DNA from 3 places in the Kitasatospora sp. NPDC048715 genome. Region 2 is predicted to be linked to each of the others. Evidence: riboswitches for the same ligand, from Rfam matches in the RefSeq annotation. Region 2 holds a riboswitch; each other region holds the start of a gene.

Region 1 (3,265 bases), on a different contig from region 2:
CTGCCGTACCTGCGGCCGCTGCTGCCCGTCACCGCCGGTTTCCTGGTCGCGCTGCTGGTCCTCTCGCTCGCCCGGGCCGGGCTGCTGGAGGGCCCGCTGCGGACCATCGTGGCCACGCTGGCGATCCTGCTGCCGGGCGGACTGCTCGTCACCGGGCTGTCGGAGATCGCCGCGGGTGCGTCCAGCGCGGGTACGGCCCGGCTGGTGTCCGGTGCGGTGCAGCTGGCGCTGTTCCTCGCCGGGGTGGCCGCGGCCGCGACGGCGGCCGGCGTGCCGGCCGCCGCGCTGGCCGACGTACAGGTCGCCAGGCCGAGCTGGTGGGTGATCGCGCTGGGGCTGGCGCTCGCGGTGGCGGGCGTGGTGGTCAGCGTGAACACCCCGCCCTCGGCCGTCCCGTGGATCGTCGTGGTGATCGCGGTCAGCGTCACGGTCCAGGTGGTGGTGGGGTCGGCGCACGGCGCGGCGGTCGGCGGCCTGGCCGGCGCGGTCACCGCCGCGGCCGCGGCCACCCTGGTGCACTGGCTGCCGGGCGGTCCGCTCTGGCAGGTGCTCTACCTCCCGGCGTTCTGGATCGTGGTACCGGGCTCCTTCGGCCTGCTGCACACCGCGCAGATCGAGGTCGGGAACGGCGCGCAGTCGGTGCTGACGGCCGTGTCGGCGGTCTTCGGGGTGTCGATCGGCACCCTGATCGGCTCGGTGATCAGCCGGATCCCGCGTCCCTCCCGCGCCGTGCTGCTGCCCCGGGCCTGAGCCCGGGGCAGGCGGGGCCCCCGACGCGGGCGGAGCCCCCGCTCAGGGGTGGCGCAGGGCCTCGGTGAGCCGGTGGGCGGCCTCGACGACGGCCTGGGAGAGGTGGGCGCCGGGGTGCCGGGTGAGGCGTTCGATCGGGCCGGAGACCGTGACGGCGGCGACCACCCGGTTGGACTGGCCGCGGACCGGCGCGGAAACGGAGGCGACCCCGAGTTCGCGCTCGCCGACCGACTGGGCCCAGCCCCGGCGCCGCACCCCGCTCAGCGCGGTGGCGGTGAAGCGGGCGCCCTGCAGTCCGCGGTGGAGCCGTTCGGGCTCCTCCCAGGCGAGCAGGATCTGGGCGGCGGCGCCGACCTTCATGGGGAGGGTGACGCCCACCGGAACGGTGTCGCGCAGGCCGGTGAGGCGCTCGGCCGCGGCCACGCAGATCCGCACCTCGCCCTGCCGGCGGTAGAGCTGGGCGCTCTCGCCGGTGATGTCGCGCAGCTGGGTGAGGACCGAGCCGGCCGCGGCCAGCAGCCGGTCCTCCCCGGCCGCCGTCGCGAGCTCGCCGAGCCGCGGGCCGAGCATGAACCGGCCCTGGGTGTCCCGGCTGACCAGGCGGTGGTGTTCGAGTGCGACGGCCAGCCGGTGGGCGGTGGGCCGCGCCATGCCGGTGGCGGCGACCAGGCCGCCCAGCGTGACGGGGCCGGCCTCCAGGGTGCCGAGGATCGAGGTGACCTTGTCGAGCACGCCGACGCCGCTCGTGTTCTCCATGTGGGGGTACTCCAGTCTCGGGGCCCGGAGCAGCGGACGGTCGCTGCTCACGGCGGCTCCTGGCGGGGAGCCGGGGGGTGTGGTCAGCGAGGACGGGCCGGGGGAAACGGCCGAATGCCTGCGCCGGGCACGAGACGGGTACGCGAAAGCGCCGGGGCGGGAAGCGCCCGGGCGAAGGACAGCACAGAGAGCACCGTGTCTCCTCATCTTTCCCGCGCCACAGTGGCGACAGGCCGGAGTTGGCACTGCCCCCGGACGGCACGGCGCGTACTTCGGACGCCGGGTCGAACGGGGAGTTGCCGGGGCTTCGTAGGGCCGGTCCCTCCACCCCTCTGGATGATTCGCCAGGAACGATACAAGACTTCCCGGGCCGCTCGGCAAGCCCCCCCACCTCCGGCCCCCACCCCCGGCCGCCGCCCGCGGGCCCGCTCAGCGGTGGCGCGGCTCCGACAGGCCGGTGCACGGGGCCCGGTCCGGGCCGCCGGGGGCGGTGGCGTCCCAGGCATTCAGGGCGTCGAGGGCGGCGGCGCGTTCGGAGGCCGTCGGCCGGGTGCCCTCGGGGCCGAGCAGGTAGTCGGCGACCGGGGTGAGCAGCAGGGTCGCGTCGCCGGCCGGGAGCAGCAGGGCCTCGTCCCACCGGTGCCGGATGACGGTGCGGCGCAGCAGGGTGCCGTGGCGCGGCCGGAGCGGGCGGTGGCGGCCGCGGCGGCGGCGCCGTTCGGGGGCGACCTCGGTCTCCAGGACGGTGCGCACGTCCCGCAGGGAGCCGAGCGGCACGTGTTCGGCGGCGAGGTCGAGGAGGGCGGCGGCCTCCGGGGCGAGCCGGTAGGCGGCGACCACCGCGGCGGTCTCGACGGGGTCGAAGGGCTGCCCGGCGAGCTGGGCCACGTCGATCACGTCGCCCGCGAGGAAGGCCCGCCCGAGCCCCTCCTCGGCGAGGGCGATCAGGCATTCCACGTGGTCGTCGGCGGCCAGGTAGGGGCGGACCGGGACGGTGGCGAGGTCGCCGGTGAGCGCGGCGGTGGCGACCCGTACCTGGTACCACGGGTCCAGCAGCGGGTCCTCGCCCGGCCAGCGCAGGGTGACGGCGGTGTGCCGGGGCCGCTCGCCGAACAGGGTGACCTCCACGGACTCCACCGGGTGATCGGTGACCAGCCGGTTGACGGCCTGCCAGAGCGTGGCCTCGGTGGGGCTGACGAGGCCGAGCTCGGCCAGCGGCCGGGGCAGGTCGGGCGGGTAGTAGCCGGCCAGTGGCAGGTCGCGGATCGGACGGACCCCGGTGGCGTCGGCGAGGTCGCGCGCGACGCCCGCGTAGCACTCGGCCCGGTCGCGGGCGCGCTGCAGCTCGGCGCGGGCGTGCCGGCCCATCCGGACGCCGTCCCGGGCGAGCGCGGCGAGCACCAGGTACGGGAGGTGGCGCTCGCCCCGGGCGCGGTGGAGCAGGTCGACCGGTCCGGCGGCCGGGTCGACGTCGAGCAGCCGGTGGAGCAGGTCGGTGTTCATGGGGGTCCGCCTCCGAGAGCCGTGGTGGTCGGCCGGACGGCGGCCGGGCGACCGGGGACGTGGCGGGTCCGGCGGTCGGGGCCGGGCCGACTGCGGGCGCCACACCGTCGATTGTGGTCACGGCCGATCAACGCCGGATCACCACCGGGTCGATGATCCCTCGACATCCGCGGGGTGCCGTGGGTTGATAGGGGCTCATCGAATCGGGGGGCGGCACGTGCGCGGACGGGGGCGAGCACATGAGGCGGGCAGGTGC
Region 2 (3,265 bases):
GAATCCATCGCCGCCATCGACGGCGTCAGCGAGGTCTACTCGGTGACCGGGGGCTACAACCTGGTGGCGATGGTGCGGGTGCGCCGGCACGACGACCTGGCCGAGGTCATCCCGGGCCGGCTCAACAAGGTCCCGGGCGTGGCCCACACCGAGACCCAGATCGCCTTCCGCACCTACTCCCAGCACGACCTGGAAGCCGCCTTCGCCCTCGGCCTGGACGAGTAGCGCTCAGCCCTCGCGCCGCCCCCGGTCGATCTGCACGGTCGCGACGCAGCGCCCGCCCTCGTTGCGGTAGTTCCAGGCCGCCCCGTCCGTGACCAGCTCCCGGACGGCGGTCAGGAAGCGGTCGACGTGCTCGTCCGGCGTCCCGGCGCCGAAGCTCACCCGGATCGCGTTCAGGCTGCGCTCGCCCGGCAGCGAGGGCTCCGGCGCGCCGCACTCGGACGGGGCGACGTCCTCGTCCCCGAGCAGCGTGCGCACCAGCGGGTGGGCACAGAACAGGCCGTCGCGCACCCCGATGCCGTACTCGGCGGACAGCGCGGCCGAGAAGTGCGAGCTGTTCCAGCCCCGGACGACGAAGGACAGCACGCCGACCCGGGCGGAGTCGGAGCCGAACAGGTTCAGCACCTTGACCTGCGGGATCCGCTCCAGCCCGGCCGTCAGCCGGGCGATCAGCTGCTGCTCGCGGGCCTCCAGCGCGTCGAAGCCGGCCTCGGTCAGGGCCCGGCAGGCCGAGGCGATCGCGTAGGCGCCGATGACGTTCGGCGAGCCGGCCTCGTGCCGGGCCGGGCCGGTGTGCCACTGCACGGCCACCGAGCCGTCGCTCTCCCGGGCCACCGTCCGGGTCGCCCCGCCGCCGGCCAGGTACGGCTCGGCCGCGTCCAGCCAGTCCGCCCGGCCGGCCAGCACCCCGGCGCCGAACGGCGCGTAGATCTTGTGGCCGGAGAAGGCGATCCAGTCGACGTCCAGCTCGCGGACCGAGACCCGGTGGTGCGGCGCCAGCTGGGCGGCGTCCAGCACCACCCGGGCGCCGTGCCGGTGCGCGGTCCGGGTCAGCTCGGCGACCGGCCACAGTTCGCCGGTCACGTTGGAGGCGCCGGTGACGCAGAGCAGCTTGGGGCCCTCGGGCGCCCCGGCGAGGGCGGCGTCCAGGGCGGCCACCGCCTCGGCCCGGGAGCGCGGCGCCCGCAGGTAGGTGACGCCCAGTCCGGCGTGCGCCCAGGGCAGCAGCGAGGCGTGGTGCTCGGTCTCGAAGGCGAACACCCGGGTGCCGGCCGGAAGGGCCGCGGCCAGCAGGTTGAGCGAGTCGGTGGTGGCCCGGGTAAAGACCACCTGGTCGCCCTCGCGCAGGTCGAGGAACTCGCCGACGGTGCGGCGGCTCTGCTCGAACAGGTCGGTGGACAGCTGGGAGAGGTACCCGGCCCCGCGGTGGACGCTGCCGTAGTACGGCGCGTAGGCGGCGACGTCGTCCCACACCCGCTGGAGCGCCGGGGAGCTGGCCGCGTAGTCCAGCGCCGCGTAGCCGACCTTCTCACCGTTGGCGAGCGGGACCTGGACGTCGGCGCCGAGGACGGCGAGCGGGGCGCAGGTCTCGGTGGTGGCGAGAGGGGACATGAGGATGCACTCCTTCAGGGGTGAGGGACCCCGGGAGTGCTAGTCGTCGGGCGTCCGCGCTTGTCGCACGGACGGCTTGCCGTGACGACCCGGTCCTCACCCAGGGCACCCCGCCACGGACGGAGGGTTGCCGGACAGCCAGCTGGGGCTTCGCACTGTCACTCATGACCTGGCCAAGACTCTAGGCCGCGTCCATCGGGTGGTCAAACGGGCATCCAGCATCCGGACAGCGCGGGAGCCCGTGCCGGCGTTCCGGCACGGGCTCCCCAACTACCGCCTCAGATCCGGCTGGTGGCCTCCGACCAGCGTCGCAGCAGGTCCTGCGCGGCACCGGAGTCGATCGCCTCCGCGGCCCGCTCCATGCCGGCCGCCAGCTGCTCGGCGAGCGGCGCCTCGCCGAGGTCCAGCGCGACCAGCGCCGCCGCCGTGTTCAGCAGGACGGCGTCCCGCACCGGCCCGTGCTCCCCCGCCAGCAGCCGCCGTGCGACCTCGGCGTTGTACGAGGCGTCCGCCCCGCGCAGCGCCTCGATGCCGACCAGCTCGATGCCGACGTCCCGCGGGTCGAAGGTGGTCTCGGTGACCACCCCGTCGCGCACCAGCCAGACCTGCGAGGTGGTGGTGATGGTCAGCTCGTCCAGCCCGTCGTCGCCGCGGAAGACCAGCGCCGTCGCGCCCCGTTCGGCCAGCACCCCGGCGATCAGCCCGGCCAGCCGGGTGTCGAAGCAGCCGATGGCGTGCGCGGTGACCCTGGCCGGGTTGGTGAGCGGGCCGAGGATGTTGAAGGAGGTCGGCACCCCGAGGTCGCGCCGCGCGGTGGCGGCGTGCCGCATCGAGGGGTGGAACTTGGCCGCGAAGCAGAAGGTGAGACCGACCTCCTCGGCCACCTCGGCGACCCGCTGCGCGGAGAGGTCCAGCGCCACCCCGAGCTTCTCCAGCACGTCCGAGGAGCCGCTGGCGGAGGAGGCCGACCGGTTGCCGTGCTTGACCACCTTGGCGCCGGCGGCCGCCGCGACGATCGCCGACATGGTGGAGATGTTGACGGTCTTCGCCCGGTCCCCGCCGGTGCCGACGATGTCCACCGCCGGTCCGGGGATCTCCAGCGGCTCGGCATGCTCGTACATCGCGTCGACCAGGCCGGCGATCTCCTCGACCGACTCGCCCTTGGCCCGCAGAGCGATCATGAACCCGGCCACCTGCACGGGGGACGCCTCGCCGCTCATGATCCGGTCCATCGCCCACGCGGTGGACGCGCGGTCGAGGTCCTCCCCCTGCAACAGCGCGGCCAGGAGGTCCGGCCAGGTGCGGATCACCTGCGCGGGGTCGCTACCGCCGTTCGCAGGGTTCACGTTCACCATGGCTGACTCCAGCTGTTTGTCGGTTCCCCGCTCCGGGGGGACGTCCGTACGGATGGAGCCAGCCTATCGAGCGAAGGGGCCGCTTCTACCCCTCTCTTTTCCAGTTGCCGGGGGGGAATTCAGCGGACGACCGGAGTCCGCTTCGCCAGCCGCGCCCGCAGCAGGGTGGCGACCGCCCCGGCCAGCGCCACCGGCTCCACCGGGCGGGAGATGGCGGCGTCCGCCCGGCTCCAGGCGGCGAGCCAGGAGTCCTGCGGCCGGCCGATCAGCACCAGCACCGGCGGGCAGCCGTAGAT
Region 3 (3,265 bases), on a different contig from region 2:
CGCTCGGTCAGGAAGCCGGCCCGGTCGGCGCCCAGGATGCCGGTGAGGACGGCCCGGGCGACGTCGTCGGGCAGCATCCGGTAGTACTCGGGCGGGGCCCAGGGGGTGTGCGAGAAGTGGCCGATCCGCAGGTCGGGGCGGGCCGCCCGGAGCAGGGCCGGGACCAGGGAGAGGTGGTAGTCCTGGACGAGGACCGCGGCGTTCGGGGCGGCCTCGGCGGCCAGGGCCTCGGCGAAGGCCTCGTTGTACGCCCGGTAGGCGGCCCACTCGGTGCGGAAGCCGGCGTCGAAGGCGGGTGCCGTGGGGGTCGCGTAGAGCAGGTGGTGGACGAACCACAGGGTGGAGTTGGCGACGCCGTTGTAGGCGCGGGCGAAGGTCTGCGGGTCGATGTCCAGCATCCGTACGGCCTGGCCGCCGACCTCGTGGCCGGCCAGGTCGAGGCGGCCCCGCGGCGCCTCGGCGGCGGCTCTGCGGTCGGCGTCGTTGAGGGCGGCGCAGACCCAGACGGCGTTCGGGTCCGCGATGGCGGAGAGGCCGGAGACCAGTCCGCCGCCGCCGCGGCGCAGGGTCAGCGTGCCGTCGTCGGCGGTGCTGAAGGACACCGGTCCCCGGTTGGAGGCAACCAGGACGGGGGCGGTGCCGGTCGCGCTCGAACGGTTGGTCGTGAGATCGCCCATGGTTGGGATGTTGCCGGGGGTTCGGGGCGGCAAACCCCTCAATGACGGGTCGCGTATTCGGGGACGGTGTGCATCGGGGGGCGTTCCAGGGCGGTCACCGGGTGGGTGTGGGCGGTGAAGGCGCGGGTTTCCGGGTCGCGGGTGAACTGGGTGAGCTGGGGGTGGACGAGGTCGGCGGAGGCCTTGAGGCGGTGGGTGCGGTCGAGGCGTTCCAGGGCGGTCCGGTAGATGGTGGCGGCCATCCGGCCGAGGGCCTGGCCGTCCTGGTGGCGGTGGTGCCGGACGCCGACGTCCACCTGGGCCAGGGCGTCCAGGCCGGCCAGTTCCAGGGCGTCGACCAGCAGGCCGAGTTCGACGCCGTAGCCGGTGGGGAAGGGCAGCCGTTCGAGCAGTGAGCGGCGGGCCGCGTACTCGCCGCCGAGGGGCTGGACGAAACCGGCGAGTTCCGGCCAGTGGAGGTTGAGCAGGGGCCGGGCGACGAGTTCGGTGACCCGGCCGCCGCCGGCGGGCAGGACGGCGCCCTCGGATTCCAGCGGGCGGTCGTACATGGCCTTGACCAGCTGGATGGACTCGTCGGTCAGCAGCGGGCCGAGGATGCCGGAGACGAGGGACGGGTCGAATTCGCGCAGGTCGGCGTCGACGAAGCAGACGATGTCGCCGCGGGTGACCAGCAGCGAGCGCCAGAGCACCTCGCCCTTGCCGGGGACGGCGGGCAGCCGGGGCAGGACGGCGTCGCGGTGCTCGACCCGGGCGCCGGCCTCGGCGGCGACGGCGGCGGTGGCGTCGGTGGAGCCCGAGTCGACGACGACGAGTTCGTCGACGAGCGGGAGGCGTTCCATCAGCTCGCGGCGGATGGTGCGGACGATGTCGCCGACGGTGGCCTCCTCGTCCAGGGCGGGGAGGACCACGCTGACGGTGCGGCCGGTGCGTTCCTTGGCGGCGAGGAGGGTGCGGACCGGCCGGTCGGCCGCGCTCCAGGAGCGGCGGCGCAGCCAGGACGCCGCCTGCGGGAGGAGCTCGGGAATCGGTTCGGCGGGCACGGAGGTCTCCTCGGCGGGGTCGGTGGGACGGGTCATCTCGCGTGGCGGACGGACCCGTTCAGGATTGACGCCTTCGGATACAGTCTTCGTACAGCGGTCGGACCTTTGCACGCCGGGGTCGCCGTTGAGCATCACCACAATTTCACAAGCTCATCCAGAGGGACTGAGGGAACGGCCCGTTGACGTCCCGGCAACCTTCCCGCGCGGCTGTCTGTCGACAGGCCCCGGCGGGACAGGTGCCAATTCCGGCCTGTGGCGCGACCGTGCCACGGGGAAGATGAGGAGAGAGGCCTCGCCATCATGGCTATCGACACCGCCGCACCCTCCCCCAGCCTTCGGCCGGGGGGACCCCCGCCCGTCGACCTCGGCCCCGCCGCCGCGCTGTCCTGTCGCGAGTGCGGCACCCGCTTCCCGCTCGGCCCCAGCTTCGCCTGCCTGGAGTGCTTCGGCCCGCTGGAGATCGCCTACGAGTTCGGCAGCGAGGGCGCCGAGGAGCTGCGCAAGCGGATCGAGGCCGGTCCGGCGTCCATCTGGCGGTACGCGCCGCTGCTGCCGGTTCCGGCCGACGTGGCGTCGAAGCCCAATCTGAACCCGGGGTGGACCCCGCTGGTGAAGGCGGACAACCTGGGCCGGGAGCTCGGTTTCACCGCCCAGCTGCACGTCAAGGACGACTCCGGGAACCCGACGCACTCGTTCAAGGACCGGGTGGTCGCCTGCGCGATCGAGGCGGCCCGGGCGTTCGGGTACACCACGCTGTCCTGCTCCTCCACCGGCAACCTGGCCGGCGCGGTGGGGGCGGCGGCGGCCCGGGCCGGGTTCCGGTCCTGCGTGTTCATCCCGCACGACCTGGAGCAGGGCAAGGTCGTCATGGCCGGGGTGTACGGCGGCGAGCTGGTCGGCATCGAGGGCAACTACGACGACGTGAACCGCTTCTGCTCGGAGCTGATCGGCGATTCGGCCGGCGAGGGCTGGGGCTTCGTCAACGTGAACCTGCGGCCGTACTACGGCGAGGGTTCCAAGACGCTGGCGTACGAGATCTGCGAGCAGCTCGGTTGGCGGCTGCCGGAGCAGATCGTGATCCCGATCGCCTCGGGCTCGCAGCTGACGAAGATCGACAAGGGCCTCCAGGAGCTGATCAGGCTCGGCCTGGTCGAGGACCGGCCGTACCGGATCTTCGGTGCCCAGGCCGAGGGCTGCTCGCCGGTGTCGGCCGCGTTCAAGGCCGGCCGGGACGTGATCAAGCCGGTCAAGCCGGACACCATCGCCAAGTCGCTGGCGATCGGCAACCCGGCCGACGGCCCGTACGTGCTGGACATCGCCCGCCGCACCGGTGGCGCGGTGGAGGACGTCACGGACGCCGAGGTCGTGGCGGCGATCCGGCTGCTGGCGCGGACCGAGGGCATCTTCGCCGAGACCGCGGGCGGGGTGACCGTCGGCGTGCTGAAGAAGCTGGTCGAGACCGGGCAGCTGGATCCGGCCAAGGAGACCGTCGCGATCAACACCGGCGACGGCCTGAAGACCCTGGACGCCGTCTCCGACGCCGGGATG

Evidence for each region. Region 2 has a riboswitch for S-adenosylmethionine ahead of ACGFSC_RS30425 (aminotransferase class V-fold PLP-dependent enzyme). Riboswitches for the same ligand answer to the same signal wherever they lie in the genome.
Region 1: it holds a riboswitch for S-adenosylmethionine, as region 2 does, so the genes downstream of both, ACGFSC_RS32215 (IclR family transcriptional regulator) here and ACGFSC_RS30425 (aminotransferase class V-fold PLP-dependent enzyme) in region 2, are expected to answer to the same signal.
Region 3: it holds a riboswitch for S-adenosylmethionine, as region 2 does, so the genes downstream of both, thrC (threonine synthase) here and ACGFSC_RS30425 (aminotransferase class V-fold PLP-dependent enzyme) in region 2, are expected to answer to the same signal.

The regions. Positions count from the first base shown of each region.
Region 1 covers NZ_JBICVH010000019.1:239,036-242,300, reverse strand. The annotation lists gene ACGFSC_RS32220 (threonine/serine exporter family protein) at 1-750, shown strand, start outside; gene ACGFSC_RS32215 (IclR family transcriptional regulator) at 793-1,506, opposite strand; SAM riboswitch class I at 1,707-1,849, opposite strand; gene ACGFSC_RS32210 (hypothetical protein) at 1,936-3,009, opposite strand.
Region 2 covers NZ_JBICVH010000018.1:67,763-71,027, forward strand. The annotation lists gene ACGFSC_RS30420 (Lrp/AsnC family transcriptional regulator) at 1-225, shown strand, start outside; gene ACGFSC_RS30425 (aminotransferase class V-fold PLP-dependent enzyme) at 229-1,614, opposite strand; SAM riboswitch class IV at 1,666-1,784, opposite strand; gene trpD (anthranilate phosphoribosyltransferase) at 1,893-2,969, opposite strand; gene ACGFSC_RS30435 (hypothetical protein) at 3,089-3,265, opposite strand, start outside.
Region 3 covers NZ_JBICVH010000025.1:5,164-8,428, forward strand. The annotation lists gene ACGFSC_RS37365 (trehalose-6-phosphate synthase) at 1-677, opposite strand, end outside; gene ACGFSC_RS37370 (glucosyl-3-phosphoglycerate synthase) at 716-1,753, opposite strand; SAM riboswitch class I at 1,865-2,001, shown strand; gene thrC (threonine synthase) at 2,018-3,265, shown strand, end outside.